2 linked regions of the Microlunatus soli genome follow. The main gene of each other region encodes a partner of the protein of the gene in region 2 in a complex. Links are inferred from orthologs where the notes say so. Each region holds a gene or a part of one and is shown on either strand. Other genes may lie near its edges. The genes, in order: BLU38_RS31810 and uvrB.

Region 1 (15,220 bases), 3.4 Mb from region 2 along the record:
GCGTAGTCCAACGCCCGGTCGATGACGGCCGCGGAGCAGGGTCGGCCCAACTTCGGCCAGAGTTCGCCGATCATGCGCGCCAGTTGCTCGGCCTTGTTCCAGTCCTGATCCTGGTACGGCGTCCGGGGCAACTCCCAGGCCACCGGCAGCAGCCGGCCGAGGACGCAGAGCTGCACTTCGGGAGAGGGACCGTTCGCCGAGTCCTCGATCAGTGGGGCGAGCGGTTGGCCGAGTCGTTCCAACAGCGCGGCACCGTGGCCGGGATCGGAGCGCAGGACCCGGACGTAGCCCCGGCCGTCGGCCGACTCCAGCAACCGAAGTTGATCATCGAAGCCGAGGTCGGGAACCGAGATCTTCAACGCCGCCGGCGTCCGGTCGGCCATCGTCACCTCGACGACGAGCGCGGCCGTGCCGCCGTCCAGGACGTCACCGAGCTGCAGGCCCCAGCGGGCAGCGAGTCGGCGGACCTGATCGTCCAGCCCGGCCAGCCAGGACTCGGCGCCCTGACTGACCGCACGGGCCCGGACGATCTCCGGGATCGCCAGCACGGCCGTTGTCGATCGTGCGCTGATCGGTCGGTGGTCCGCGATCAGCCGTTGATGATCTTGCGCATCAGGTCCGCGGTCTCGCTCGGCGTCTTGCCGACCTTGACTCCGGCGGCCTCGAGCGCAGCCTTCTTGGCCTCGGCGGTGCCGGAGGAACCGGACACGATCGCGCCGGCGTGACCCATCGTCTTGCCCTCCGGTGCGGTGAAGCCGGCGACGTAGCCGACGACCGGCTTGGTGACGTTGGCCTTGATGTAGTCGGCGGCCCGCTCCTCGGCGTCGCCGCCGATCTCGCCGATCATCACGATCGCCTTGGTGTCCGGATCGGCCTCGAACGCCTCGAGGGCGTCGATGTGGGTGGTACCGATCACCGGGTCGCCGCCGATCCCGATGGCGGTGGTGAAGCCGAGATCACGCAGCTCGTACATCATCTGGTAGGTCAGCGTGCCGGACTTGCTCACCAGACCGATCGGCCCCTTGCCGGCGATGGTGTGCGGGGTGATCCCGGCCAGTGACTCCTCCGGGGTGATGATGCCCGGGCAGTTCGGACCGATGATCCGGGTCTTCTTGCCGATCGAGTAGTTGTAGAGCTCGGCGGAGTCCTTCACCGGGATGCCCTCGGTGATGATCACCAGCAGTCCGATCTCGGCGTCGATGGCCTCGATCGCGGCGTCCTTGGAGAAGGCCGGCGGGACGAACGCGACCGACACGTCGGCGCCGGTCTCCTTCATCGCCTCGGCGACCGTGCCGAAGACCGGGAGCTCCTTGCCGTCGAAGTCGACGGTGGTGCCCGCCTTGCGGGCGTTCACGCCGCCGACGATGTTCGAGCCGGCCTGGAGCATCAGCTTGGTGTGCTTGGAGCCCATCCCCCCGGTCATGCCCTGGACGATGATCTTGCTGTCAGCGTTCAAAAAGATCGACATGTTGTGTGTTTCCTCTTTCTCTGCTGTCAGCGCGTCACTTGGCGGCCGCGAGCTCGGCGGCCTCGGCCGCGGCTCCGTCCATCGTGTCGACCTGGGTGACCAGCGGGTGGTTCAGTTCGTTCAGGATCGCGCGGCCCTTGTCGACGTTGTTGCCGTCGAGCCGGACCACCAGCGGCTTGGTGGCGTTGTCGCCGAGGATCTCCAGCGCGCCCTTGATGCCGTTGGCGACCTCGTCGCAGGCGGTGATGCCGCCGAAAACGTTGACGAACACCGTACGGACCTGCTCGTCACCCAGGATCACGTCCAGACCGTCGGCCATCACCTGGGCGTTCGCGCCGCCGCCGATGTCGAGGAAGTTGGCCGGCTTCACCCCGTGCTGTTCGCCGGCGTAGGCGACCACGTCCAGCGTGCTCATCACCAGGCCGGCGCCGTTGCCGATGATGCCGACCTCGCCGTCCAGCTTGACGTAGTTGAGGCCCTTCTCCTTGGCCTTGACCTCGAGCGGATCGGTGGCGGCATTGTCGACCAGCGCAGCATGATCGGGATGCCGGAAGTCGGCGTTCTCGTCGATGGTGACCTTGCCGTCCAACGCGATGATGTCGCCGGCGCCGGTCTTCACCAGCGGGTTGACCTCGACCAGGGTCGCGTCCTCGGCGGTGTAGACCCCGTAGAGCTTGATCAACACCGGGGCGATCTTGGCGCCGGTCTCGGCGTCGAAGCCGGCCTGATCGACGATCTCCTTCGCCTTGGCCTCGTCGATGCCGACCAGCGGGTCGACCTCGACCCGGGCCAGCGCCTCGGGCCGCTCGACGGCCAGTTGCTCGATCTCCACGCCGCCCTCTTTGGAGCACATCGCGAGGTAGCGGCGGTTGGCCCGGTCCAGCAGCACCGAGAAGTAGTACTCCTCGGCGATGTCGGCGCCCTCGGCGATCATCAGGGTCTTGACGACGTGGCCCTTGATGTCGAGGCCGAGGATCTCCTCGGCCTTGGCCGCCGCCTCGTCCGGACTCTTGGCGATCTTGACGCCACCGGCCTTGCCGCGGCCGCCGGTCTTCACCTGGGCCTTGACCACGACCACCGGGGTGGCCAGCTCGGCAGCGGCGGACTTCGCCTCGTCCGGCGTGGTCGCGGTGATCCCCCGCAGAACCGGTACTCCGTGTGCCTCGAACAGGTCCCGCGCTTGGTACTCGTACAGATCCACCGCGCCCTACCTTTCACTTCCGTCGTGACTCGTCCGCGGTAGCAGACGAGGCCGAGCCTAACGGCTGACCGGCACGCCGCGCGGCCGACCCCGACCGCCCACCCGCGTTCCCGCGCGCCTTTTGTGTCTCCGCGCAGGTTCGAGCCCGCGCGGGTACGGCAAAGGTGCGCGGGACGGGAGGGGGTGGGGCGTCACACGACGGCGGACGGGGTGATGTTGGCCCGGACCCAGTCGACCACCTCGGCCATCGATGCGCCAGGGGTGAAGATGCCGGTGATGCCGAGCTCGGCCAGCGCCGCCCGGTCCTCCTCGGGGATGATGCCGCCACCGAACACCACGATGTCGGCGGCGTCGTTCTCGGCCAGCAGTTCGGCGACCCGGGCGAACAACGTCATGTGTGCCCCGGACAGCACCGACAAGCCGATCCCGTCGGCGTCCTCGGCGACGGCCGTACTGACGATCTGTTCCGGAGTCTGATGCAGGCCGGTGTAGATGACTTCCATGCCGGCGTCGCGGAGCGCCCGGGCAATCACCTTGGCGCCCCGGTCATGGCCGTCCAGACCTGGCTTGGCGACCACGATCCGCAACTGCCGACCGGCGCTCGACGCAGTATCCATGCCGCGACATTACTCCCGGCCGATTCACTCCGCAGGGTCGCGAAACGACCTAGAATCGGGGCTATTCCCTCAAGGTCGGCGCAGGCTGCGCTGACGAGTGCGCAAGGAGATGCCGGCAAGCCGCCGGATCGTCCACAGATGGCGACCCGAGGTTTGTTCTGCCGTTATTCATCCGTTATGGTCGTGAAGTGCCGACCACTCGGGGGTCGATCGAGAGTGTCCGGCATCCAGTCGATGGTCGGCGACAAGGTCGGCCTGGGCACCTCGTCGAGGTGCGATTGGGATCTGTCGTCGAGCAAGGAGAACGTCCCGCGTGCCATCGCAACTGCCTCAGCGCTTCGGTCCGCTGAAAAGCGTGAAGACCAGCGCCAAGGCCTTCGGGACCACCCAGTCCAAGCGTGCCCGCCGTGCTGCCCGCGAGGTCAGCAAGGACAAGCGTGGCTGGCTCCGGCACGGGATCGCCGCCATGGCGATCGCCGGGCTGGGGCTGGCCGGCGCCGGCGCGGTTGCCGTCACCGGATCCGCCAATGAGTCGGGCGGTTCTGCGCCGGGCGTATCGGTGGCCAGCAAGGCGATCGCGGGCAACGCGATCGGGTCCCGGGACAGCGACACCACCAGCCGCTCCACCCAGCGCCAGGATCTCGGCTCGGAGGAACAGCAGGTGCATCACGGCACCGGCGAGCCGATGGACGGCACGGTCGACATGACGGCCCGCCGCGACGCCCAGAAGAACGCCAAGGTCACCGACACCAGCGCCGGCGACGACGCGGCGACCAAGGCCGCCCAGGAGCGCGCCAAGGAGCTGCAGGCCGACGCCCTGAAAGCCCAGGAACTGTCCGGCAAGCTGAGCAAGGAAGAGCGCGACCGCAAGATGGAGGAGGCCGAGAAGGCCGCCGCCGCTGCCCGAGCCGCTCAGTCCCAATCCGGTGGCCAGGGTGCCGCGACCGGCACCACCGGCGGCGCCGCCAGCACCGATGACTCGACAGGCAGCGCATCGACCGATACCTCGTCCTCGACCGACTCCGCGGCCAGTGACGACAGCGACACCAGCGCAGCAAGCACCTCCAGCAGCGGCAGCGCCACCACACCGGTCGCCAAGGGCGCGTACAGCATCGCCGCGACCTTCGGCCAGTACGGATCCTGGTCGCGCTACCACACCGGCGTCGACTTCTCCGCGCCGATCGGGACCCCGATCCACGCACCGGGCGACGGCACCATCACCAACGCCGGCATGGGCTCGGCGAGTGGTTGGGCCGGCAACTACGTAGTGGTCAAGTTCGCCAACGGCGACCAGATGCTGATGGCCCACATGTCCTCGGTTTCGGTCAGCAACGGCCAGCATGTCTCGGCCGGCCAGGTGATCGGACACGTCGGGATGACCGGCCGCGCCTTCGGTCCGCACACCCACGTCGAGTTCTACCCCAAGGGCATCACCCCGGGCGACGTGTACAGCGCCAAGGACCCGATCTCGAACTACTTCAGCCCGCACGGCGTGAAGGTCTCTTGACCTCGCCGGTCCCGTACGCGTGACCTCGGTTCAGCCGCATCGAATCCGTTCGGTGCGGCTGAATTCGTTCTGCCGGCCGTCGGCTCAGAGCTTTTCGATCGGCGCGTGCCGCAGCGACAGCCGCTTGGTGCCCGCCGATCCGAAGTCGACGTCGGCCTTGGCGGCGTCGCCGTCGCCGGAGACCGCCACCACACTGCCCATCCCGAACACCGAGTGCAGTACCCGGTCACCCGCCTTCAGCGTCGGCACCTCCTTGCGCTGGGGCAGGCTGCTGCCGAAGCCGACGGTGTTGCGCCAGCGAGCGGTCGCCTCCTCCTTCTTGCGCTCTCGCTCGGACCGGTCATAGGTCGCCGAGGTCGACCGCCAACTGGTCATCGCACCTTCGGTGCGGCGCCAGTCGATGAGGTCGACCGGGATCTCGGCGAGGAACCGGCTGGGTGGATTGTGCTGCGGTGCTCCCCAGGCCGAACGGACGATCGCCCGGCTCAGATAGAGCCGCTTGCGGGCCCGGGTCAGACCGACGTAGGCCAGCCGACGTTCCTCCTCCAGCTCCTTACGCTCCCCCAGCGCCCGCTGGTGCGGAAAGATGCCGTCCTCCAGTCCGCCGAGGAAGACGGTGTCGAACTCCAGACCCTTGGCGGTGTGCAGGGTCATCATGGTGACCATCCCGGAACTCTCCTCCGCCGGACCGTCGGGGATCTGGTCGGCATCGGCGACCAGCGCCACCCGCTCCAGGAACGCACCCAGGGTCACGTCCGGCTCCGGTGCGCCCGCACCCAGCTCGAACTCGGCGCCGACCAGTTCGTCGGCGTCCGGGCCGATCTCGATCTGGTCCGGAATGGTGTAGGTCACGGTGGTCGTCGCCGATCCGGAACTCGTTGCCGCCAGGGCACCCGAGTCCTCAGCAGCCATGGGCCCTGAGCTTGTCGAAGGACTGGGCAGTTGATCATCGCTGACCCGTTGATCAGCATTGCCTTCTCGATCGGCACTGCCTTCTCGATCGGCACTGCCTTCTGGATCAGCACTGCCTTCTGGATCAGCAGAGACGACCTCATCCAACTCGAACAAGCCTTCGGCGAAGAGGCTGTCGGGAGGTGCCGGATCGACTCGCGACCCTTCGACAAGCTCAGCGCCCTTCTTCCGGGATCCTGCGCTCTTCTTCCCGGACCCGGCGCTCTTCTTCGATGCATCTGCCCCGTCCTGCTCGGGCTCTGTCACCGGTTGCGGGTCGGCGGTCAGGATCGGCTCGGTACTGAGCGAGGACAGCCCACCGCCGGAGCCGTCGCTGCCGATCGTGGTGGCGCCGCCGGCGGCGACGAACTCGCGGGCGACCGCGACCAGCTCGACCAGGTTCTCCAGGCGGGTCTCGTCCTGCGGATCACTGGACTCGTGCAACTCGGTCAGATAGCCCGAGTCCTGCAGCACGGTGGTCAGCACCTCGTCGGCCGGTGCACCGTCGGCGACCAGTCCCTCGCACTTGTCCATGAACGCAGTGAAGCCGGCGATCTGCTTGGCCGACCGGGTGGCCAGACCCTCGATCTCGTCGGCCTTGCGCAACGCGTCGGCGAAGCTGATCCGATGCTCGGCGGCGTAGGCCTCGACCGCCGCCTCAGCACGGTCACCGATCCCCCGCTTGGGCACATTCAGGATCCGCCGCAGCGACACGTCGTCAGTGCGGTTGGCGATCGCACGGAGGTAGCCGATGGCGTCCCGGATCTCGCGGCGTTCGTAGAACCGGACGCCGCCGACCACCTTGTACGGCAGCCCGACCCGGATGAACACCTCTTCGAAGGCTCGGGACTGGGCGTTGGTCCGATAGAACACCGCGACATCGCCGTACTTGACCGACCCGGCGTCGACCAGCGCATCGATCTCGCCGGCGACGAACTGGGCCTCGTCGTGTTCGGAGTCAGCGACGTAGCCGACCAATTGTTCCCCGGTGCCGGCATCGGACCAGAGCCGCTTGTCCTTGCGCCCCTCGTTGTTGGTGATCACCGCGTTGGCGGCATCGAGGATGTTCTGGGTGGAGCGGTAGTTCTGCTCCAACAAGATCGTTTCCGCGCCCGGGAAGTCGGTTTCGAAGTCCAGGATGTTGCGGATCGTTGCACCCCGGAAGGCATAGATCGACTGGTCGGAGTCACCCACCACCATCAGCTCCGACGGCGACGCCTGGGGCCCGTCCTCGACCGCCGCGGGGCCGTCGTCGACCTCGCCGCAAAGCTGCTGGATCAACGCGTACTGGGCGATGTTGGTGTCCTGGTACTCGTCGACCAGGACATGCCGGAAGCGACGGCGATACTGTTCGCGGACCTCGGGGAAGGCCTGCATCAGGTGCACCGAGGTCATGATCAGATCGTCGAAGTCCAACGCGTTGGCCGCGGTCAGCCGGGACTGATATTCCTTGTAGGCCTCGAGATAACCCTGCTCGATCTCGGTGCTCACCTTCGATCCGGCCGACTCGGTGTCGACCAGTTCGTTCTTGCAGTTGGACACCCAGTTGAGCACCGCCCGCGGCGGGAATCGCTTCTGGTCAAGGGAAAGATCCCGACAGACCAGGGTCATCAACCGCTTGGCGTCGGTGTCGTCGTAGATCGAAAAGGTGCGGGACAGACCGAACCGGCCGACCTCGGCGCGCAGGATCCTGACACACGCGGAGTGGAAGGTGGAGACCCACATCAGCTTCGCCCGGTTGCCGACCAGCTCGGTGACCCGGTCGCGCATCTCGGCGGCAGCCTTGTTGGTGAAGGTGATCGCCAGGATCGAGCCGGGGTGCACGTTGCGTTCGCTGACCAGGTAGGCGATCCGCCGGGTCAGCACCCGGGTCTTACCCGATCCGGCGCCAGCCACCACCAGCACCGGGCCACCCTCGTGGGTGACCGCCTGTCGCTGCTGAGGATTGAGCCCGGCCAGCAGATCCTTCTTGCGGCCCTTCTTCCGCTTCCCTCCTGGCGACCGCTTCGCGGCCGGAGGATCGGGGAACAGCGCGCCGGCCCCGTCCACCTGGTCCGAGGCGTCGGGGGCGGCCGATGTCTCGGAAGGATCTGTGCTCGTCATGACCTGACAAGCCTACTGGTGAGCGCCGACCCTCCCCGGGTACGGGTGGCCGCCCCGGGGCCGCGCCGCAGCGACGTTCCGCGTTCACCCGCAGCGGCTCGAAGTTGAGCAACGCCACTAGGCTGAGCAGCATGTGGCTGCGGAGGGTACCGGTGCGAAAGATCGTCCGACGGACGGTCCTCGCGGTGGCCGCGGTCCAGGGCGTCACTCTCGCGGCGCTGGCCGTCGTCGACTATCGGCGCAAGAAGGTTCGGCGACCGGCGGTCTTCCCCCGCGTGCCACCACGTTCGGTGACCGCCGGCGGCTCCGAGGTCACCGTCTACACCTACGGCGAGGACCTGTTCGCCGACATGCTCGGCGCGATCCGGCAAGCCACCCGGCAGATCTTCTTCGAGACCTTCATCTGGAAGGCCGACCCGGTCGGGCTGGAGTTCAAACAGGCCCTGCTGGATGCCGCCGAACGCGGCGTCCGGGTCTACATCGTCTACGACGAATTCGCCAACCTGGTGGTGCCCCGGACCTTCTTCCACTTCCCCAAGCATCCCAATCTCAAGATCAAACCGCATCGGCTGTTCAGCATGGGCCTGAGCGTCGCCCGGCAGGCCGGCCGGGACCATCGCAAGCTGCTGGTGGTCGACGACGACGTCGCCTTCGTCGGCGGCTACAACATCGGCAGCACCTACGCGACCAACTGGCGCGACACGCACGCCCGACTGACCGGCGACATCGTCTGGGACATGCAGAACGCGTTCATCGACTACTGGAACCTGTTCCCCCGGCGTCGGCTGCCGCAGCTGCCCGACACCGGCGGCCTGGTCTGGCAGCCGAACATCCGGCTCTACCGCAACGTGCCGAAGAACCTCGTCTTCCCGATCCGCGGCATGTATCTGGAAGCGATCGATCGGGCCAGCCATCACATCTACCTGACCCACGCCTATCTGATCCCCGACGACGACATGGTGCGCGCCCTGCTGCAGGCCGCCGAACGCGGTGTCGACGTCCGGATCATCGTCCCCGCCGAGTCCAACCACATCGTCGCCGACTGGTTGTCCCGCGGCTTCTACAGTCAACTGCTGCGCGGCGGCGTACGGCTCTTCCTCTACCAGGGCGCCATGGTGCACGCCAAGACCGCCTGCATCGACGGTCAATGGTCGACGATCGGCACCGCCAACATCGATCGGCTGTCCCTGCAGGGCAACTACGAGATCAACATCGAGGTGTTCTCCGCACCGGTTGCCGCCCAGCTGGAGGAGATCTTCGCGATGGACAGCTCGAACAGTCGCGAGCTGACCCTCGACGAGTGGCACAGCCGGCCGGCGATGGTGAAATTCTCCGAGAGCGTGCTGACCCCGTTCCGCACCTTGTTGTAGCAAGGGGGACGACCCCCTTGGACGCCCGAGTCGGTCGCGTACGGGTGGCCGGTCGCGTCTGCAGCAGGGGACGCCACCTGGGACCCCGCGCGCCCAGGATCCGACGAGGTTATGCACCTATTTCGGCGCGGGAAACGTGCGCAACCTTGATCTATCGAGGTTCGGCTCAGGCGGAGACGGACTCTTGCTCGGTGGCGGCCTCGGTTGCACCTTCGCGGCGGCGGCGGATGATCACGAAGGCCAGGCCGGCCAGGGTGATCAGGAACAGCGCGATGTAGACCGCCCAGCGCGGGCCGGCCGGGACGTCGACGGCCTTCAGCAGGGTCCGGGAATTGGTCAGCAGGATGATGCCGGCGACCGCGATGCCGAGCAGGTGGGCCGGTGCGATCCGGACCAGGTAGGCCGCGATCGGTGCCGCGATCACGCCGCCGATCAACAGCGCCACGGCCAGACCCCAGTGGATGCCCTGGGAGCCCAGCGCCAGGATGAAGCCGAGGCTGGCCGCCGCACTCACCACGAACTCGGCGGTGTCGATCGAGCCGATCACCTTGCGCGGCGCCATCCGCCCGTCGGTCAGCAGCGTCGGGGTGGCGACCGGACCCCAGCCACCGCCACCAGTGGCGTCGACGAATCCGGCGAACAGACCGAGCGGCGCCAACAGCTTCAGGCCGGGATTGCCCTTCAGCCGCGGCTTGATGCCGATCAGGAATCGGATGAAGATGTAGATGCCGAGCGCCAGCAGGATGCCGCACATCACCGGCTCGGCGGCCTCGGTGGACAGCTTGGACAGCACCGTGGCGCCGAGGAACGAGCCGATCGCACCTGGGATCGCGATCCTGGCGACCACCCGCCAGTCGACGTTCTTCAGCCTCCAGTGCGAGATCCCCGAGGCGATGTTGGTGCCCATCTCCGACAGGTGCACCGATGCCGACGCCGCTGCGGGGGTGAGTGAGGCGATCGCGACCAGCAGCGTGCTGGACGTGACGCCGTACCCCATCCCGAGCGCGCCGTCGACGAGCTGTGCGAGCAACCCGACAATCGCGACGACGATGAGTTTGCGCATGAGCTGGCCCCGATCCTTCTGTGTTTCGTGTCTGTCCGGTGCGGCCCGTACGGCAGCGGATGTTCCGCTTGGGAAGTATTCCTGCCGTACGAGGTATTCCTACCGACTCCGTAGGATTTACGGGAGACTATAGCGGAGACCGGACCGGTGTGGTCACATCGTGAGAAGGGCGCCGTGTCGTAGCCCGCTCAGCCGCGGACAGTCAGGTTCAGGGCGCCCCGGTCGGGTTACTCAGATCGGGCCATCAGATCGGGCCTTCCGATCCGGGCACTCAGGACCAGGCGGCGGGCGACTCGATCAGCCGGGCGACCGCGGTCGGCATGCTGCCGGCGGCGATATTGGCCAGCGTGACCTGCTCCAGGATCGAGCGTTCGCTGGCGCGCAGGGCGATCCAGACCTGCTGCAGCGGAACTGCCGCACCGGTGTACTCCAGATGCTCCGGCCGGCTGCCGCGGACGTTGGCCAGTTCGCCGTCGAGCACCCGGATGATGTCGGCGATGCTGATCTCCTCGGCCGGTCGGCTGAGTCGGTAGCCTCCATCCGGTCCACGCTGGCTGCGCAGGATCCCCCCGCGACGCATCTCGCCGAGGATGCTCTCCAGATACTTGGCCGGGATCTCCTGGGCGGCGGCGAGCTGGTCCAACGTCCGGGGACCACCGGCCGCTGCCAGCTCGGCGGCGGCCCGGAGGGCGTAGTCCACGCGCGCTGAAAGTCTCATCAGGGAAGTAGGTTACTGCCAGAGCACCGCGAGTGCGGCGTTGGTGACGGTCAGCAGCCCCAGAAGCCCCCACAACCCCCGCGGAATCGTGGTGAATCGCCGGTTCAGCACCACCAGCACCGTGATGATCAACGCCAGCACCAGTTTGATGCCGATCTTGACGTGGTTGACCGGGTCCGGTCCGACCTCGGCGAACACCACCAGTGCGACGCCCGTCACCAGCATCGTGTACGAGCCGTGCAGCATTGCCGCATTGACCTCCGGCTCGACCTGCTTCATCTGCACCAGGAAGCCGCCGAACAGGGAAGCGAATCCGATCAGATGGAGCAGCAGGACGATGTGTTGGGCGACCTCCATGGCGCTCATCGTAGCGACGGCCGCATCGGAGTCATCCGATGCGGCCGTCGACAGCAGGTTGGTGGGTCGGTCAGGCGCGATCCGTCGCCTTGCCGCGCTTGGTGATCGCGGTGAATGCGAAACTCAGAACGGCTGCCGCCGCAACGCTGATGATCCAACGAATCCAGTCGATACCGGGAGTATCCCGGACGCCGAGCACGCTGGAGAGCCAATAGCCGATCAGTGCGCCGCCGATGCCGAGAACGACTGTCACGATCCAGCCGTACGCCTGCTTTCCGGGTAAGACGATTCGTGCCAGCACTCCGATGACCGCCCCGAAGATGATGGTGCCGATAATCGCGCCCATGCCTCGTTCCTTTCGTACGGACGACACGCGGCGGCGGAATAGCCGTCGCGGTTGAACCTACTTGCGAAACTTCCTCACTCTTACGGAACTGCCGAACTCTTGCAGAACTGCCGAACGCTTGCGGGACAGACGCCCCTTGTCAGCTGTGGTTCCCACAATTGAACTGTAATCGCCGTCAGGTCAGACCAATCGCCGATCGGTGGCCCAACGGGTCAATTGATGCCGATTCGAAAGCTGCAACTTACGTAAGACGCTGCTCACGTGGGTCTCGACGGTTTTGATCGAGATGAACAGTTCCTTGGCGACTTCCTTGTAGGCGTACCCACGCGCAATCAGGCGCATCACCTCCCGCTCTCTGGGCGACAGCCGGTCCAGGTCCTCGTCGACGCTGGCGATGTCGATCGCGCCGGAAAATGCATCGAGGACGAAGCCGGCCAACCGCGGCGAAAAGACGGCGTCACCTTCGGCGACCCGCCGAATGGCGTCGATCAGTTCCGAACCGCTGATCGACTTGGTGACATAACCGCGGGCACCGCCGCGGATCACCCCGATCACGTCCTCGGCGGCGTCGGACACCGACAGCGCGAGGAACTTCTGATCCGGGTCCTGCTCATGCACCCGGCGCAACACCTCGGTGCCGCCGCCGCCCGGCAGATGAACGTCCAGCAACACCACCTCCGGCTTGGTCTCGGAGATCACCCGGACCGCGGTGTCGACGTCCTCGGCCTCCCCCAGCACCCGGCACCGGGTGCCGATCTCGGCCCGGACACCGCTGCGGAACATCGCGTGATCGTCGACGATCACCACGGTCCGCGGGCCCTGCGGCGGAACCGGTTCGGGCCCCGGCTCCGCACTGGGCGTCCCGAGACCGTCCGGCTGTTGCTGATCACTCATCGCTGCATCTCCAGTCGTACTTCGGTTCCTTCGCCAGGAGCACTACGGATCCTGGCCGTTCCCCCGTGGCGGGTCATCCGGCCGATGATGCTGCCGCGGACCCCCATCCGGTCCTCGTCGATGGTCTCGGCGTCGAAACCGCTGCCGCGGTCCCGGACGAAGATCTCCACCAGGTCCTCGGTCGCCTCGGCGAACACGTCGATCTTGTCCGCGCCGGAGTGTTTGGCGGCGTTCACGATTGCCTCCCGGGCGGCCCGGATCATCGCCTGCATCGGTTCGGTCAGCTCGCAGTCGCCGACGGTGATCAATTCGACCGGGATGCCGCGTTCGTCCTCGACCTCGGCCGCCGCGGTGGCCAATGCCGCCTTCAGCGTGGTGTCGGTGACCTCCTCGCCGTAGAGCCAGGTCCGCAGTTCACGTTCCTGGCGGCGGGCCAGCCGCTGCACTTCCTTGGGATCGTCGGACTGTCGCTGGATCAGCGCCAGCGTCTGCAGCACCGAGTCGTGCAGGTGGGCGGCCATGTCGGCCCGGGCGTCGGCCCGCACCTTGGCAGCGCGGGCCTCGTTCAGCGCGGTCCGGGAACGGTGCAGCCACGGTGCGGCGACGATCGCCAACCCGGCCAGCGCCAACACGGTCATCGCCAGCACTTCGGGAAGTTGCTGCAACTGGTTCTGCTGGGCGACCACGATGCCGAAGGCGGCGCCGACCAGGGTCAGGCCGATCACCACCCGGATCACCGCCGGCCAGCCGCCGCGGGCGATCAGCGGGGCGAGCCAGACCCGGCCGCCGGCCTCGGTCTTCCACTCCCGCTGCCGGGCCGTGTCCGCCTGCCGCCAGACCAGTGCGGCGCCGGCGCAGGCGAATGCGACCGGCCAGAACACCTGTTGTTTGATGCCCAGACCGGAGATCTGCACGATCCAGATCAGGCCGGCGCCGAGCACGATCAACGCGAGCAGGGCGCCCCAGTCGGCACGCCGCCGCTTGCTGATCTGCACCCGCATGCCCTGCCGGCTGGCGGCCTCCAGCCCCGGCGCCTTGGCCGCTGTCTCCGGCGGCATCAGCAGCCACAGCGCGCCGTAGGCGATGACACCGACGAACTGGGTCAGCGCAAGGGCGACGAACCCCACCCGGAGCACCATCACCGGCCAGCCGAGATGCCGGGCCAGTCCGGTACAGACACCGCCCAGCAGCGCACCCTCCGAGACCCGGGTGGCCCGCGGCCGCTGTTCCTTGGCCTCCTGCTCGGCCTGTTTCCGGCTGGCGGTCTGCAGCACCTTGTCCCGGACCGTCGGGCCGGCGCTGTTCGCCTCGTCCGCGCCCGCTCGGTCGGCGGTCGTCGGGCTGTCGGCCTCCGGGGCGGCCGGCGTTTCCGGTTTGTCCGGACCGTCGGCCGAGCTGCCGGTCGCACTGTCGGTGGCGTCGGCGGGGCGCAACGGATCCGACCCGGACCGTACGGTGTCGGGTGTTCGGTGGGCGCCCAGAGATGTCATGTTGGTATCAAGGGTTGCACGTTCCGGGCGCGGTGGCAGTAGGGCTAACCCGCAGATCTCCCCTGAACGGCCGATCCGGAGGCCTCCCGAGCAGCCGAACCGGGCGGTTTCACCGCGGTTCCAGCGTTGGGTGGGGGTCGTCCCTGATGGTGTGCTGGCGGGTGGGCGACGAGGATGGTGCCATGAGTTCGATCTGGACGGTCCGCCGCAGCGTCAGCGACCGCAAGCTCAGTGGCCTGGCCGGCGGCATCGCCCGGGTCTGGAACGTCGATCCGGTGCTGGTCCGGATCGCGTTCGGCATCCTCGCTCTGAGTGGCGGTATCGGTGTCGTGCTGTACCTGTCCGGCTGGTTGATGATCCCGGCCGAGGATCGCGAGACCTCGGTGCTGGACGATGCCATCCCGCAGACCCGGGGTTGGGCCCGCGAGCTGCGGATCGGCATCGTGGTGGTGGCCTGTCTGATCGGTGTCGCAGCCCTGTCCTCGGTCGCACCGTTCGGCTTCGCCGCAGCCGTGGTGATGGCTGCCGTCTGGTATTTCGGCTACTACCGCAACCGGCCGCAGCGCTCCGAGCAGCCGGCGCCGATCGACCGACCCGAACCGATGCGGTTCGCCGAATTCTCCGGCGAACCGACGCCGTTCACCGAGGCGGCCAAGGCCTGGCAGCAGCGGATCATGGAGTTCCAGCAGACCCAGATCCGCGAGCAGGACGCCCGAGCCTGGGCCGAGCACGAACGCAGCCGCCGGGCCCCCGGACCGCAGTACGCCTATTCCCCGACCTCGTCGACACCCGCCGGCCCGGTCGCCCCGCCGCCCGACCCGCGACACGAGGCCTTCCTGGCCCACCCGGATCCGGTCGGGTTGTACACCGAGCCGGCTCCGGACGAGAGTGCGATCAAGCTGGCCGCCGAACGCCGGCTGCAGCGCAAGCGGTCGGCTCGCCGGCTCGGGCTGGTGTCGTTGATCGTGCTCGGGCTGACGATCAGCTCGATGGCCGTCGCGTCCTCGGTGTTCGGCATCGCCATCCCGACCGCGACCTATCTCGCCGCCGCGCTGCTGGTGGTCGGAGTCACGCTGTTGGCCGGAGCCCGCTTCGGCAGGCCGCCGGGGATGGCCTTCCTGGCCGTCCTGCTGTC
Region 2 (14,797 bases):
TTGGCGTCGGCTGACATCCACCCGGTAAGCGCACCTCCGCCGCCTTGCAGCTCACTACTCCAGACGACCGACTTACGCACCGCATTTCGGGTGCAGGACACTAGCCGAAGGCGGGACCGCTCCAGCCGAGCCGACCGCGGGTGACGACCACCAGGATCAGTGCCGCGATACCGGCCGTGATGCCGATACCGTGGGTGATCGCCGCGTGATCCATGGTCGGGAAGACGCCGGACCAGACCACCGACGCATAGGTGTTGATCGAGCTGTGCAAGATCATCTGCAGCGGCAGGCTCTGGTTGGTGCGGTTGAAGACCCAGGTCATCACGATGCAGATCGCCATCGCGGTGCCGACGAACTCGATCACGTCGACGATCCGCACATTCGGCCAGTTCCCCCAGCTGGTGAGGAACAACGGCAGATGCCAGCAACCCCACAGCGGCCCGAGGATCAGGCTGCCGCCGAGCGACCCGAAGCGAGGCTGCAGCTTCGGCAGTGCGAAGTCCCGCCAACCCGGCTCCTCGGCGAGCCCGGTGGTGACCATCTGCAGTGCGAGCATCGGCAGGTAGACCAGCAGCACCGACACGGCGGGCAACTGGACATCACGACCGCCGGACAGCAACAACCCGATCACCGTCAAGGACAGCGGGACGCCGGCGATCACCGCCAGATAGGCGCGCCAATCGACCCGCCAGCGACGGAACCGGCCGAGCCATTCCGCCAGTCCCGCACGGCCGGAGCTGATGGCGGTGACCAGGAACGCCGAGACGATCGGGCCGAGGTAGGCGCCGGGCAGCATGCCGAGCAGTTGCGTTGTCCCGAGCACGGTCGGGAAGTCGAAGTCCCAGATGCCCAGTCCACTGCGGGACAGGACGTACGGGATCCAGGCCAGCCAGCTGAGCCCGAAGGCCAGCACGAAGAAGCTGATCACCGGCCGACGGCTGATCAGGGCGCGGAGGTCGCCCGCCCTCGGCACGGGTGCGGACTCGGTGGTCAGGTCCGGAATTCGATCCGGCAGCTGTGTTGTCATGGAGACGACGCTACGAAGTGATCTTGGTCGGCACAGTCGGGCCGAACACCATCCGATGGTGTCGCACGGTCCACCATCGACAGGGCAGCCGGCCCCCTCGTCGGTGTGCCGGGCACCGGGCAGGATGGACCCATCATGAAGTCCTGGATCACCCGTGCAGCCGCGGCGACCGGCAGCCTGCTGGCCGGCCTGGCCACCGCGCTGCCGGCGCTCTTCGCGCTCGCCCTGCTGCCGCTGCTGCTGGTGTTGCTGCCGTTCGTTCCCGATGCGATGCGACCGGTGCGAGCATTGGCGGACCGGGAACGGAGCCGGCTCTCGACGTCGGGCCGGCCGGTGCTCCGGCCGTATCGACCGATCCCCCCACCATCGACATCCCGGAGCCACGCTGCAGCCGTCCGGACGGTGTTCTCCGACCCGGCGACCTGGCGCGACCTGATCTGGCTGCTGACACACGGTCTCGGTTGGACGATCACCACGGTCCTCGCGGTCGCGCTCTGGCCGGCGGTCCTGGTCAGCCTGGTGCTGCCGATCATCTGGCAGGCGTATCCGCCCGGCACGTTCACCGCGATGTTGATCTTGATCCGGAATTGGCCGCAGGCGCTCACGCTGCCATTCCTGCAAGCGATCTGCTATGCCGCACTGGTGCTGTTCGTGGTGCCACCGGTGACGCGCTGGTGGATCGGCATCGGCCGTTCGTTGCTGCGGCCGACCTCGCAAGCGGCGCTCACCGGCGAGCTGCAGCGGGTCACCGAGACGCGGACGGCGGCCCTGGAATCGCACGGCGCCGAGCTGCGGCGGATCGAACGCGATCTGCACGACGGCGTACAGGCGCAGTTGGTCAACATCTCGGTCCGGTTGGGACTGGCGGATCGCGCGCTCCACAGCGACCCGGCTGCCGCCGGTCCGTTGATCACCGATGCGCGGACCGGCATCGAGGAAGTACTCGGCGAACTGCGCGGCATCATCCGCGGGATCTATCCGCCGATCCTCACCGACCGCGGACTGGCCGGCGCCATCCGCGCGCTGGCGGTCGGCCGGGACTTCCCGGTCGAGGTACGGATCGCCGACGACCTGCCGCGATTGCCCGCACCGGTCGAAGCGGCGGCCTACTTCGTCGTCGCCGAGGCGCTGACCAACACCACCAAGCACGGCGCGGCCCGATCCGCGACGGTGATCATCGCCGAGGCCGACGGCCTGCTGCTGATCACGGTCGGCGATGATGGCCGTGGTGGCGCCGACGAGACGCGCGGCACCGGGCTGATCGGGATCCGTCGTCGGGTCGCAGCCCTGGACGGACGCTTCGCCCTGGACAGCCCGGCAGGCCGTGGAACGACGATCGAGGTGAGGTTGCCGTGCGAATCGTGATCGCCGAGGACAACGCGCTGCTCCGCGAGGGGATCGTGATGTTGGTGCAGAGCGCCGGCCACCAGGTGGTCGGCTACGCCGCCAGTGGTCCCGAGATCGTGCCGACCTTGATCGAACAGCGGCCCGACATCGCCGTCCTGGATGTTCGGATGCCGCCGTCCTTCTCCGACGAAGGCCTGCGCGCGGCGATCGAGGTCCGCGAACAGCTGCCCGGTCTGCCGATCCTGGTGCTCAGCCAATACGTCGAGCAGGCGTTCGCCCGCGAGCTGCTGGCCGCCGGCGCAGAAGGCACCGGCTATCTGTTGAAGGACCGGATCGGCCGGGTCGAGGAATTCCTCGATGCCTTGGAACGGGTCGCAACCGGCGGCACCGCACTGGACCCCGAGGTGGTCTCCCAGCTGATGGGCCGGCGGAGCAGCCCGCTGGACGGACTGACACCGCGGGAACGGGAGGTCCTGGAACTGATGGCGCAGGGGCTGGACAATCCCGCGATCGCCCGCCAGCTGGTGATCACCGAACGCGCCGTCACCAAACACACCGGCAACATCTTCCGAAAACTCGACCTGCCGGCCACCGACAGCGGCCACCGTCGCGTCCTCGCCGTCCTGGCCTTCATCAACGCCTAGGGCGGGACCGCTGCTCCCCCGTTCCACCCCGCCGCACCGTTTCGGTAGCTCCGCACCGGGTGTGCAGGGTGCGGATGTACCGAAACGGTGCGGCGTGTGGGGGTGATCAGCGGTGTGGCGGGACGGCGACGCCGGTGCTGGACGAGCTCGCGCGGCGGGTGGTTGCCGCAGCTGCCGGAGCGGGCTTCGGGTCGTCGGTCTGCCGCAATAGATCGAAGAAGACGTCGCCGAGCACCACCTGGTAGCGGTCGTCGTCGGCCAGCAGTGCACCGAGTTCGGCGACATCGGTCGGGGTCCAGTTCCAGGCGTTGACGCCGCCGGCGATGAAGAACGGGGCCGAACCGTCCCAGCCGGCGGCGTACTCGTCCATCCCGGCCTTGAACTCGGCTGCGTCGCCGGCCGGGCTGAAGTTCCTGATCACCGGCAGCTCGCCGCCGGTCACCACGCCGCCACGGCCCGACGACTGGATGATCCCCCGCAGACCGGTGTGGGTGCGGTAGATGTCCAGCACCTCGTCGGTGAACGGGATCGAACCGTCACCGTTGCTGTAGGCGTACACCAGGTCGAGCCCGGTTTCGCGCAGATAGCGATCGGTCACGTCGGCGTACTCGGTCAGGCTCTTGCTGTCCGGCCAGGAGACCGGGTAGGTGTAGCCGGCACCGGACGGGCCGCAGATCAACAGGTCGTTGTCGGTCGCGGTCTGCTGGAAGTAGCGGTAGATCGCCGGGCCGGCGTCGGCCAGCACCGGGCTGATCGTCCAGTTGGTCGGCACCTTGCCGCGGTCCGGGTTGTCCCACAGCTCCCGCAGATGCCGCTGGCAGTACTGGATGTTGTCGCCCTCGCCGAAGGTCAGCGTCAGATAGATCTTGTTCGCCGGCTTGCTCGGCGCCGGCGTGTTGATCTTGGACGAGATCTTCGCCGGCACTCCGCCGTGCACGGTGCCGTTGGCGTAGAAGTCGGCAGCGAACACCTCGACCCGCTTGGTCGCGGCAAGATCGACTCCACCCCACTCGCCGGCCACGTCGTTGGAGAACCAACCCAGGTACGGCGTGGTGCTGGCTGTGCTGCCGAAGATCTCGGCGAGCAGTTCCCCGGGCGCACCGTTGGGATCCAGCCAGACCAACATCGCCTTGGTCGCCACCACGTAGTCACGGAAGTACGGGAACGGCTCGACCCGGGTCGGAGCGGTATCGGTCGCGGTGATCAGGTACTGGTTCCAGATGTCGACGGTCACGGTCAGCTCGGTGGTCCCGGCCGGCGGCTGGAAACGGTAGATCCAGTAGTTGCCGCCGTCGGCGAACCGGTTCTGCTCGCCACCGATCGACGACGTGCTGGCAAAGAGGAACTCCTCCTCTTCGGTCGTGTCGGGCAGGAAGTCGGCGATCACCGTGCCGTCGGCGGTGGCCTTGACCGAGGCCACCGAGGCACCCCACCCGTCGTTGCCGAAGGCGTCGGCGAATCGGACGTAGACCGCCTCGCCTCCGAGCTCGGCACTGACGTCGAGGGTCAGCGTGGTCCGGTTGGAGGAGTCCCGGATCTGCTCGGTCTCCCGAGCGACCTCACGCCAGGTGACGCCGTCAACGGCGACGGTCCGGGTCGGCGGCAGCCCGGTCAGCAGCCGCTGCTCGCAGTGCGGCCACAGATTGTCCAGCTGCCAGCGGTAGATCGCGACCTTGTCCTGACCGGTGAACCGACCGCGCAGGTCCTCCACGATCTTCAGCCCGTAGGTCTCGGCCTGCTCCGCGGTGGCGACCACAGCGTTGCGGAGGCCGGCCAGAGTGGTCGCGACGTTGATGGTGTCGGGCACGTCGGGGTCGTAGAGGATCGCCCCGGCGACCCGGGCGGCGTACTTGTCGATCAAGGTCCGCGGATCGTCGTGCCAGCGGCTGCCGGCGAAGTCCTGCAGCCAGGTCAGGTCGGCGGTGTCGTCACCCTTGTCGTAGTTGAAGTAGAGCTCCGGCCGAGTCCTGTTGACGATCCCCTGCAGGGTGGTCAGCAGAAGTTGATCTTCACCGGGCAACTCGGCGATCGAGCCCGCCTGCAGCCGGCCCGGAACGGCGAAGCGGGGCAACAACCTGCCTGGCTGCCACTGCACACCCGATGGCGATGCAGCGGCGGTCCCGGTGCTGGCGATCATGCTGCCGCTCCCGGCAGTCAGGGCGATCCCGGCGAGGACGGTGGCATTGGTTGCAAGAAATCTCCGACGGCTGACCATGTCATGCCTCCTTCGGTCCGAGCGGGGGACGCCAGACCGTACGACAACTCTGTCGCTGAGGAAGCTAGCACGAACCAGCACTCCATGGAAACGTCTCCACGCCCGCGATGAACGCACCGTGCGGCGCTGTCGACGGGGTCTGCCGGTCGGGTGTGGGTGCAGCCTGCTCGGCGTCGTCAGACCCGAGCCGGTACGGTGCCGGCGGCTGTCAGCCGGGCCCAGCTGCGTTGACAGCCGATCGCCACCAGGCAGCTGGCGCCGACCGCGATCGCGGCACCGCTGAACGACCAACCCAGTCCCCTGCTGTCGATCAGGACACCGGCCAGCGCGGTGCCGACCGCGGCGCCGACCTGGGTCACCGAGGACAGCATCGACTGCGCCTCGTTCAGACGATTGGACGGAGTCAATTGATCCAGCAGGCCCTGCTGCATGATCAAGGTCGGCGCGATCGTCAGACCGGTGCCGAAGAGCAGGGGCAACAGCAGCCACAACGGCGGCTTGCCGCTGCCGACCATCAACGCGATGCCGACCAGCAGCACCGAGAACGTGCCGGTGGTGATCATCACGGCCTGCCGCTCCGGCAGCCGCCAGTTGCGAGCTCCGAAAATCAGCCCGCCGACGGTGCTGCCGCCGGCGATCGCGGTGAACAGGATGCCGACCCGGTCGGTGCCGCCGAGCAGTTCGCCGGCGGTCCCGGCCAGCGAGGTGTCCAATTGGCCGAAGCCGATGCTCATCGCCAGCATCACGCCGAGCACCGCGGCGACGCCGGGAACGGTGATCGCGGAGCGATGATGCCGGACGGGGATACCGGTGTCCGAAGACTGGGTCTGAGGCTGGTTTCGGGCCGGTCGGGAACGGCGAGCGGCCGCCGTTCGGCAGTAGCCAACCCCTCCGGCCGCCATGCAACCGGCCGCAACCAGCACCGGCACCACCGGCGAGGACAGGGCCAGCAGGGCCGACAACAGCAGAGGGCCGAGCACGAAGAGCAACTCGACAGCGGTCGCGTCCAGAGCGAAGGCGACCCGCCGCGAGGCCGGGTTGGGGAAGACCACCCGCCAGGCCGTACGGATCGCCGGGCTGATCGGCGGGAACGCGACCCCGGCCAGGCCGGCCATCATGATCAACACCGCCAGCGGCGCGCCGGCTACGGTCGCCAGCGCGTCGCCGGCCAGCAGCGCCGCCGAGGACAATGCGGTCGGCAGTAGGATCCGGACCTGACCGGCCCGGTCCATCATCCGTCCCCAGAACGGGGTGCCGATCGCACAACCGATCGCGAAGGCGCCGGTCACGACCCCGGCGATGCCGTACGCGTTCCGTTCGGACTCGACCAGCACCAGCAGTCCGAGCGGCGCCATCGCGATCGCCAGCCGGGCCACCACCGCGGTCAGGAAGGGACTGGCTGCCGGCCGGTAGCGCAACAGCCGGCCGTAGGCCCGTAGGCCGCTGCCGAGATCGTGCTCGGCCGCCTCATCACCCAGGTTCGTCATCTCCGGATGATCATCGCACCCCGGATTGTCGGCGGCCAATCCGGTTCGCCCGATCGAGACGGTCGGCAACATCCACGGCCGATACCCCCGGACGACCTGCCCGCCGGGTTCGCCGACCGCGGACGGACCGCCACACGTGTTGCCATATCGCCCTCGTCCGCCCCCGGCAGTCCGGACGGATCGCCCCACGTGTTACCACATCGTCCTTGGGTCGTGGGAACGTCGGGGCCGAGTTCGCGGTGCGCTGCGCCCCGGCGGCGTGTCCGGACCGGTCAGCGGATCCGGTCGTAGACCAGGCTGATGGTGCCGTCCTCGCCGGCCGCATTGCTCACCAGCGCCCACTTTCCCGCCGGCAGCCCGTCCTCGAACAGCCGGGCTCCGCCACCGACGGTCTCGGGGAAGATCATGAACGCCAGCCGGTCCACCCGGTCGGCGGCCAGCAGGGCCTTGATCACGCTGGCGCTGGCGAAGACGACGATGTCGCCGCCGTCCTCGGCCTGCAGCTCGTCCACGACCTCCGGCGCCGGCCGATCCAGGATCCTGGTCCGCTGCCACGGCGCCTCGGTGAGGGTGTGGGAGAGCACCACCTTGTCCGCGTCGACCAGCCAGCGGGCGTAGCCGCGGTCGCGTTCATCGGCATTCGGATCGTCGGCAACGGTCGGCCAGAAGCCGAGAAAGCCTTCGGCGTTGACCCGGCCGAGCAGCGCGGTGCTGGCCGGCTTCCACAGCTCGGTCAGATGATCACGGGCGACGTCGCTGATCGCGTACGGCATCAGCCAGGCCATGTCCGTCGCTCCACCCGGGCCGGCGTACCGGCCGTCCAGGGTGAGGCTGATGTTGGTGACGACGCGACGAGTGGTGTTGGTGGACATGGGAGTTACTCCTTCTGCGGGAACTTGAGGAATGTGTTGAGTGGTTCGATCGGTCGGTGGTACGCGGCCGCGACGGATCAGGATGGACGGACCGAGGCCGATCACGACACGGCGACCGGATCATTTCTGCTCGGCGTTGATCAGTGCTGCGAGACGGTCGAGCGACTGGTTCCAGCCGAGCTCGATGCCGGCGATGAAATCGGCGGATTCGACGACGCTGTCGTCGATCCGGAAGCGGACGTCCAACTCGGTCGTGACGGGTTCAGGTCGGGACGGATCTCCCGCCGACGCTCCGCCCGGAGCGTCGCGATGGTCGGCCAGGGTGACGGTGTAGTCCGCGGTGAACGCGACCGCTCCGGTCGGCAGCAGCGGCGACAGCCGGAAGCCGATCCGTTCACCGTCGACGACGGACCGGACCACGCCCTCGGCGCGGCCGACCAGTCCGTCGACGCCGGTCCGATCGGCAGCGTCGGCGTACTCCTGGATCACGCGTCCGCCCGGGACCGCCTCGAAGATCAAGCGCGCGACCCGCAGGTGGTCCGGCACCCACCACCGGGCCATCCGATCGGCCTCGGTGACCGCCGCCCACACCGTCTCGCGCGGCGCCGCCAGCCGACGCCGGAAGCTGAAGCTGCGGCCGTCCGCCCAGCGGTGGGCCGTCGCGGACGCCAACTCCTCGGCCAGCGACGCACCGTAGTTGTCGAAGTCGGCGCGGACCGTGCTCTGTCGGTCGGCACCGTCGGCGAGCCGACCGAGTCGCACGGCCAGATCACGCAACGGTCCGGCCTCCAGCGCGAAGATCTTGCGCTGGCCGGACCGCTGCGAGACCACCAGGCCGGCGCGCTCGAGGGTCTGCAGATGCTTGGTCGCCTGCGGTTGACGTAAGCCGACCTCGTCGGCGATCACGCCCACCGACTGCGGACGGTCCGCGAGCGCAGTCACGATCCGCCAGCGGGCCGGGTCGGCCAGCGCCGCCAGCGCTGAGTTCTGCTCCATGACCAGAATCATTCCCTATGAAGAATATTCTTGTCAAGGAATATCTCTGATCGGTTCCGTCTCCCGCATCGTCACGGGTCGGGTCGAACCGCCGGTGCCTGCTGAGTCGAGGCCCTGGACCTGCTGATTCGAGCCTCTGAGCCTGGCGTGCCGAGGTCCCTGAGTCTGTCGAAGGGCCGCGTCCCACTCCGCCGGCGAGCCGAGCAGCGAGTTGCGGTCCTTCGACGAGCTCAGGACCCGGAGGTCGTCAGTTGCTCGGCTGGGCGGCCGTGGAGTCGGCGTCCCGCTTGGACTTGATCAGGCTTGCCACGGTGGTGACGGCGAGCGTCACGATGATCACCGTGAGCGACAACCAGATCGGGATGTCGAGGGAGAACGGGATGTGCAGCTTCTCGTCCAGGTGGTACTCGTGCATCGCGTGGAAGACCAACTTCACGCCGATGAAGGCGAGGATGATCGAGAGTCCGACCGACAGGTAGACCAACCGCTTGAGCAGTCCGCCGATCAGGAAGTACAGCTGCCGCAGCCCCATCAGCGCGAACACGTTGGCGGTGAAGACCAGGTACGGCTCCTGGGTCAGGCCGTAGATCGCCGGGATCGAGTCCAGGGCGAACAGCAGGTCGGTGCTGCCCAGCGCGATGATCACGAACAGCATCGGGGTGATCAGTCGCCTGCCACCCTCGCGGATCGTCAGCTTGGTGCCGTGGAACTCTTCGGTGGAAGGCATCCGACGCTTGACCAACCGCATCAGCGGGTTGTCCGGAGCGTCCTCCTCGTCCTCACCCTTGCGATAGTCCAGGTACAGCCGGATCGCGGTGTAGATCAGGAAGGCGCCGAAGATGAAGAAGACCCAGCTGAACAGACTGATCAGCCCGGCCCCGAGGGCGATGAAGACACCGCGGAACAGCAGCGCGAGCAGGATGCCGACCAGCAATGCGTACTGCTGATACTGCCGGGGCACCTTCAGTTTGGTCATGATGATCACGAAGATGAACAGGTTGTCCACCGACAAGCTGTACTCGGTGAGCCACCCGGCGAAGAACTCCCCGGCGTACTGGCCACCGGAGACCAACCAGACACCGAGCCCGAACAAGATCGCCAACGCGACGAAGACGCCGATGAACAGGCCGGCTTCCTTCATGGACGGCTCGTGCGGCCGGCGACCGATCACGAAGACGTCGAAGCCGAGGATGAGGACCATCACACCGACGGTGATGATCCAGGCATAGAGATGTACGTCCACCCGTTAGACCTTTCGAGAGCTCTGAGTGCGAACATGCGCTTACCTCAGAGGTCTCTTCCGCCGAGCTGCTGCAGCATCGCAGCAGACCGACCGCCGGCACCGGGTGCTGTGTCCGCCGACCAGAACTGGTCGACGGCCTGTCCGTGATGACGATGCCGTCGCGAAGGAATACTCCCCTCCGTCGTCCAGTGTCCCACTCCGGGTACGCCCCGGGGAAATCCTGACCCGGCGCTGTGGCGAGACTCGCGTTTCGGTTCGGAACCGATTCCGATTCGCCCATCCGGGCTCAGCGATTGGCCTCCACCATCTGCCGCAGCTCCCGCTTCAGCTCCGACATCTCGTCCCGCAATCGGGCGGCCACCTCGAACTGCAGATCCGCGGCTGCGGTGTGCATCTGTTCGGTGAGCTCCTGGACCAGCTGGGCCAGATCGCCGGCCGGCATCCCGGCGGTCTTGCGGGCCTGCTCGACGGCATCGGCACCGAGGTTGGGGGTCGGCGACTTGCGGTCCTTGCCGGCCCGCTTACCCATCGAGGTCCCGGCCAGCATGTCGTCGGTGTCGGCGTCCTCGCGGGCCAGCATGTCGGTGATGTCGGCGATCTTCTTCCGCAGCGGAGTCGGGTCGATCCCGTGCTCCTTGTTGTAGGCCAACTGCTTGTCCCGGCGCCGGTTGGTCTCGTCGATCGCCGCGGCCATCGACGGGGTGATCTTGTCGGCATACATGTGGACCTGACCGGACACGTTACGAGCGGCCCGGCCGATGGTCTGGATCAGGCTCTTGTCGCTGCGCAGGAAGCCTTCCTTGTCGGCGTCCAGGATGGCGACCAGCGACACCTCGGGCAGGTCGAGTCCCTCGCGCAGCAGGTTGATCCCGACCAGCACGTCGTACTCCCCCATCCGCAGCTGGCGGAGCAGCTCGATCCGGCGCAGGGTGTCGACCTCGGAGTGCAGGTAACGGGTGCGGATCCCGTTCTCCAGCAGATAGTCGGTCAGGTCCTCCGACATCTTCTTGGTCAACGTGGTGACCAGCACCCGTTCGTTCCTGTCGGCGCGGGTCCGGATCTCGCCGATCAGGTCGTCGATCTGCCCCTGGGTCGGCTTGATGATGACCTCCGGGTCGACCAGACCGGTCGGCCGGATGATCTGCTCGACGACGCCGTCGGTGCGGGCCAGCTCGTAGTCCCCCGGGGTCGCCGACAGATAGACGGTCTGGCCGATCCGCTCCACGAACTCCTCGAACCGCAGCGGCCGGTTGTCCACCGCCGACGGCAGCCGGAAGCCGTGATCGACCAGCGTTCGCTTACGGGAGGCGTCGCCCTCGAACATGCCACCGATCTGCGGCACGGTGACGTGCGATTCGTCAATGACCAGCACGAAGTCCTCGGGGAAGTAGTCCAGCAACGTGTTCGGCGGCTCGCCCGGTGACCGGCCGTCCATGTGCATCGAATAGTTCTCGATCCCCGCACAGGTGCCGATCTGGCGCATCATCTCGATGTCGTACGTGGTACGCATCCGCAGCCGCTGGGCCTCCAGCAGCTTGTTCTGGCTCTCCAGCTCACCGAGCCGATGCTCCAGCTCGGCCTCGATCCCGTCGATCGCCCGGGCCATCGTGTCCGCGCCGGCCGAGTAGTGGCTGGCCGGCATCAGGATCGCCTCGTCGTCCTCGGAGATGATCTCCCCGGTCAGCGGATGCATCACCATCAGCCGCTCGATCTCGTCGCCGAAGAACTCGATCCGGACCGCCATCTCCTCATACTTCGGGAACACCTCGAGAGTGTCGCCACGGACCCGGAACGTGCCCCGCGCGCCGGACAGGTCGTTGCGCGCGTACTGGATGTTGACCAGTTGACGCAGCAGGTCGTCGCGGTCGATCACCTGCCCGACCTTGAGCATCACCGCCAGCCGCAAATACTCTGCGGCGCTGCCCAGACCGTAGATCGCCGACACGGTCGCAACCACGACGGTGTCCCGCCGGGTCAGCAGCGAGTTGGTCGCCGAGTGCCGGAGCCGCTCGACCTCCTCATTCAGCGAGGAGTCCTTCTCGATGTAGGTGTCGGTCTGCGGGATGTAGGCCTCGGGTTGGTAGTAGTCGTAGTAGGAGACGAAATACTCCACCGCATTCTTCGGGAAGAACTGGCGCAGCTCGTTGGCGAACTGGGCGGCCAGTGTCTTGTTGGGCTGCATCACCAGCATCGGCCGCTGCAGCCGCTCGGCCAGCCAGGCGACGGTCGCGGTCTTCCCGGTGCCGGTGGCGCCGAGCAGAACGATGTCCTGCTCGCCGCCGTTGATCCGGCGCTCCAGGTCGTCGATCGCCGCCGGCTGGTCGCCGGAGGGCGCGAACTCGCTCTGCACCTGCAGCGGGTGGACGGTGCGCTGCAGTTCTTCGATCGGACGCATGAGACAGACTGTATGCCCGACCTCTGACAGCCCTTCGGTCGACGGCTCAGAGCATGGTCTTCCAGACCGAGGTCACCATCTCCTGGAAGTCGGTGTTCAGTGCGTCGGTGTCGGTCTGGGACGTGTACCAGGTGGTCACCACCGAGGCCAGTCCGTCCTCCCGGACCGCGACCACCGAGGTAACGGCGACCGTCGTGGTCCCCTGGCTGCTGGAATCCACGTACTGCATGCTCTGCGATGCGGCCTTCAGCTTGCTGGTGCCGGTGTCGATCGACGACGCGGACCCCTTTTTGACGCCGCTTTCCTCCTCGCCGAGCTGGTCCAGCCAGGTGTCCAGGACCTGCTCCGGATCGGCGCTGCCACCGACGTCGACGCACTGCGCACTCGCCTTTGCCACGAGTTCACTGTTGGTCATCGAGACCAGCGACGACTTCTTGGTCTGAACCTTCCACCCGCTCGGCGGGGTGACCTCGCAGCCACCACCGATCGGGAGCGACGTGCCACCACCTTCGGATCCACCCGAATCGGTCGGCTCGTCCGACGGCTTCTCCGACGGCGGACTGCTCGGCTGCTCGGACGGCTGGCTGGACGGGTCCTGCTCCGGCGGTCCCTGGGCGGTCGGCACTCCCGACCCCGGTTCGATCGTCGAACCCGCGCTCCTGTTGCCGGTCACCGCGCTGATGATCAGCGCGATGATCACCACCAACACCACCAGGCCGCCGACGATCGCCAGGATCAGTCCGGTGCTCCGCTTGCGTGGGCCGCCGCCCGAACCGCCCGGTCCGCCGCCGCCCGGTGGCTGTTGACCGTAGCCCTGCTGCCCATATCCCTGCTGCCCGTAGGGCTGCTGGCCGTAGCCCTGCTGCCCGTAGCCCTGCTGCCCGTACGGCTGCTGTTGCCCGTAGGCCTGTTGGCCCGGTTGGCCGTAGCCCTGCTGCTGGCCGGGCTGACCATAGCCGGGTTGTTGCTGCTGGCCGGGTTGTTGCTGCTGGCCCGGGTGACCGTACGGTCCGGGCTGGCCCGGCTGACCGTAACCGCCCTGCGGCTGGCCCGGCTGACCGTACTGTCCCTGCTGACCTTGCTGACCCGGACCTTGCGGTCCTTGCTGGCCGAACTGGCCCTGCTGACCTCGCTGTCCGTCACCGGGCTGCTGCGGATTCGCCCACGGGTTACTCATGCCTGCCCCCGGTTCTGGTCGCCGGAATCATTGCGGTTCACCCGCGGCGGGGTGACCTGCGATGACGGATGGACATCGGACTGCTGCGGATCGTCGGCGCCCGCCGACGCGTGCCGCGCCGGCCGATCGGGCTCGACCGACCGATCAGGATCGGCCGTCCGAGAGGGACTTGTGGCCTGGGCGGGACTCGTCTGGGTCGGGCCCGCTGATGGTGCAGAACCGGGGGCAGATCCGTTGGGCTGCGCCGGGCTCATCGTCGCCGATCCCGTCCGAGTGGCTGCTGGCTCCGACCCTGCCGGCGCCGCGCCGCGTCCGGTCGAACCGGTGGCCAGGGCGATCCGGTCCGGCAGATCGGACCGCGACTGCTGCCGGTTCCCGATCCGGACGGCCGTTCCGCAGGCGTTGCAGAACGACGCCCCCGGCACCAGCGGCATCTCACAGCTGGCGCAGAACATCAGCTCGCCGTCGTCGCCGACACTCTCGTCATTGCGTGCTACCCGTTCCAGGGCGGCTTCCATCAGCCCCAGGTGCAGGACGTTGCGGACCCGCAGGATGAGGACCCCGAGGATGATCAGGCCCCACAGCAGCGTCAGCATCAGTCCCTGGGTGGCCGGCAGGTAGGACAGCAGGTAGGCGCCGACCTGATAGGCGATGTTGGCCAGGATCGCCTCGGCGAGGCCACGGAAGTAGCGCGGCGTGAAGCCGTCGTATCCCTTGCCCAGTCCGGAGAACTCCGCCGCGGCGATGCCCGCCGCGGTGCCCATCAGCAGCGGCTTGACGAAGCCTTCCAGGAAGATCAACGCGACCCAGCCGGCTGCGTTCCCGCTGTCGACGAAACCTCCGAAGAGGGCCTCCCGGTGCCGCACCAAGGTGTCGAAAGTGGCGTAGGCGACGCCGGAGATGACGCCGAAGGTGAGACCGTCCATCAGGTCGTCGAACTTCGGGCGGCTGGCCAGGTAGATCGGTCCGGCCTGAGTGATCAACTGAGCGACGATCGGCACCAGCACACCGACCAGCAGCAGTGTTCCGACCTGAGGCCCTTGGGCCAGCCCGCCGCCGTAACTCACCACGTCGGCCAGCGGTGCACGCCAGGAGGTCCAGAGGATCGTGAACGCCAGCGCCAACACGCCGGTGGCGAGGAAGGCCGCGACGGTGACCAGCACCGGCTCGTCCTCCCAGAGATTGACGTCGTAGAGATAGACGATGTAGACGATCGGGATCGCGAACGCTGCCACCAGGATGGCGACCGGCAGCGCACCGAAGATCGCTGCGACCAGGGCGACAGCCAGACCGATGGCCAGTGCGATCCGGTAGGTCTGCGGGTGCTGGCCGGTCCCGCGCGGCATGATCGTCGAGATCAGCGCGAACGAGGCCACCGGCTCGTCGGGCTTGAC

The links.
Region 1: the proteins of uvrB (region 2) and BLU38_RS31810 are in contact, whole or in part, in a crystal structure (PDB 7EGT), measured with the Thermus thermophilus proteins. The link is inferred for Microlunatus soli from one-to-one orthologs. Residues at the interface, in WP_096411307.1 of Thermus thermophilus: Glu23, Leu25, Arg26, Asp27, Gly28, Glu29, Arg30, Phe31, Arg55, Glu326, Asp327, Phe328, Glu379, Ser382, Gln383, His398, Gly400, Arg401; in WP_096412145.1 of Thermus thermophilus: His654, Arg656, Phe657, Gln666, Asp668, Glu669, Lys680, Arg681, Leu682, Ser683, Lys685, Tyr686, Ala687.

What each region holds. Positions count from the first base shown.
Region 1 is NZ_LT629772.1:4,210,640-4,225,859, reverse strand. The notes cover bases 4,678-8,017. They hold BLU38_RS31810 (UvrD-helicase domain-containing protein), read right to left. Parts: upstream 7,707-8,017; coding sequence 4,878-7,706; downstream 4,678-4,877. Other genes in these bases: BLU38_RS19300 (phospholipase D-like domain-containing protein), read left to right, coding at 7,979-8,017; BLU38_RS32085 (M23 family metallopeptidase), read left to right, coding at 4,678-4,793. Outside these bases: BLU38_RS19335 (aminoglycoside phosphotransferase family protein), read right to left, coding at 1-548; sucD (succinate--CoA ligase subunit alpha), read right to left, coding at 590-1,468; sucC (ADP-forming succinate--CoA ligase subunit beta), read right to left, coding at 1,503-2,669; BLU38_RS19320 (cobalamin B12-binding domain-containing protein), read right to left, coding at 2,861-3,286; more of BLU38_RS32085, read left to right, coding at 3,642-4,677; more of BLU38_RS19300, read left to right, coding at 8,018-9,217; BLU38_RS19295 (sulfite exporter TauE/SafE family protein), read right to left, coding at 9,384-10,280; BLU38_RS19290 (RrF2 family transcriptional regulator), read right to left, coding at 10,552-10,998; BLU38_RS19285 (hypothetical protein), read right to left, coding at 11,011-11,355; BLU38_RS19280 (GlsB/YeaQ/YmgE family stress response membrane protein), read right to left, coding at 11,426-11,701; BLU38_RS19275 (response regulator), read right to left, coding at 11,882-12,595; BLU38_RS19270 (ATP-binding protein), read right to left, coding at 12,592-14,085; BLU38_RS19265 (PspC domain-containing protein), read left to right, coding at 14,268-15,220. UniProt on the Escherichia coli protein: A helicase with DNA-dependent ATPase activity. Unwinds DNA duplexes with 3'-5' polarity. Translocates on single-stranded DNA with 3'-5' polarity. Initiates unwinding more efficiently from a nicked substrate than double-stranded DNA.
Region 2 is NZ_LT629772.1:855,979-870,775, forward strand. What follows is about bases 9,673-12,589. They hold uvrB (excinuclease ABC subunit UvrB), read right to left. Parts: upstream 12,227-12,589; coding sequence 10,118-12,226; downstream 9,673-10,117. Other genes in these bases: BLU38_RS04060 (TerC family protein), read right to left, coding at 9,673-9,831; BLU38_RS31320 (hypothetical protein), read right to left, coding at 12,273-12,589. In the rest of the region: BLU38_RS04025 (CPBP family intramembrane glutamic endopeptidase), read right to left, coding at 101-1,027; BLU38_RS04030 (sensor histidine kinase), read left to right, coding at 1,163-2,392; BLU38_RS04035 (response regulator transcription factor), read left to right, coding at 2,380-3,018; BLU38_RS04040 (GxGYxYP domain-containing protein), read right to left, coding at 3,125-5,233; BLU38_RS04045 (MFS transporter), read right to left, coding at 5,410-6,720; BLU38_RS04050 (dihydrofolate reductase family protein), read right to left, coding at 6,993-7,592; BLU38_RS04055 (metalloregulator ArsR/SmtB family transcription factor), read right to left, coding at 7,713-8,588; more of BLU38_RS04060, read right to left, coding at 8,836-9,672; more of BLU38_RS31320, read right to left, coding at 12,590-13,403; BLU38_RS04075 (PrsW family intramembrane metalloprotease), read right to left, coding at 13,400-14,797. UniProt on the Escherichia coli protein: The UvrABC repair system catalyzes the recognition and processing of DNA lesions. A damage recognition complex composed of 2 UvrA and 2 UvrB subunits scans DNA for abnormalities.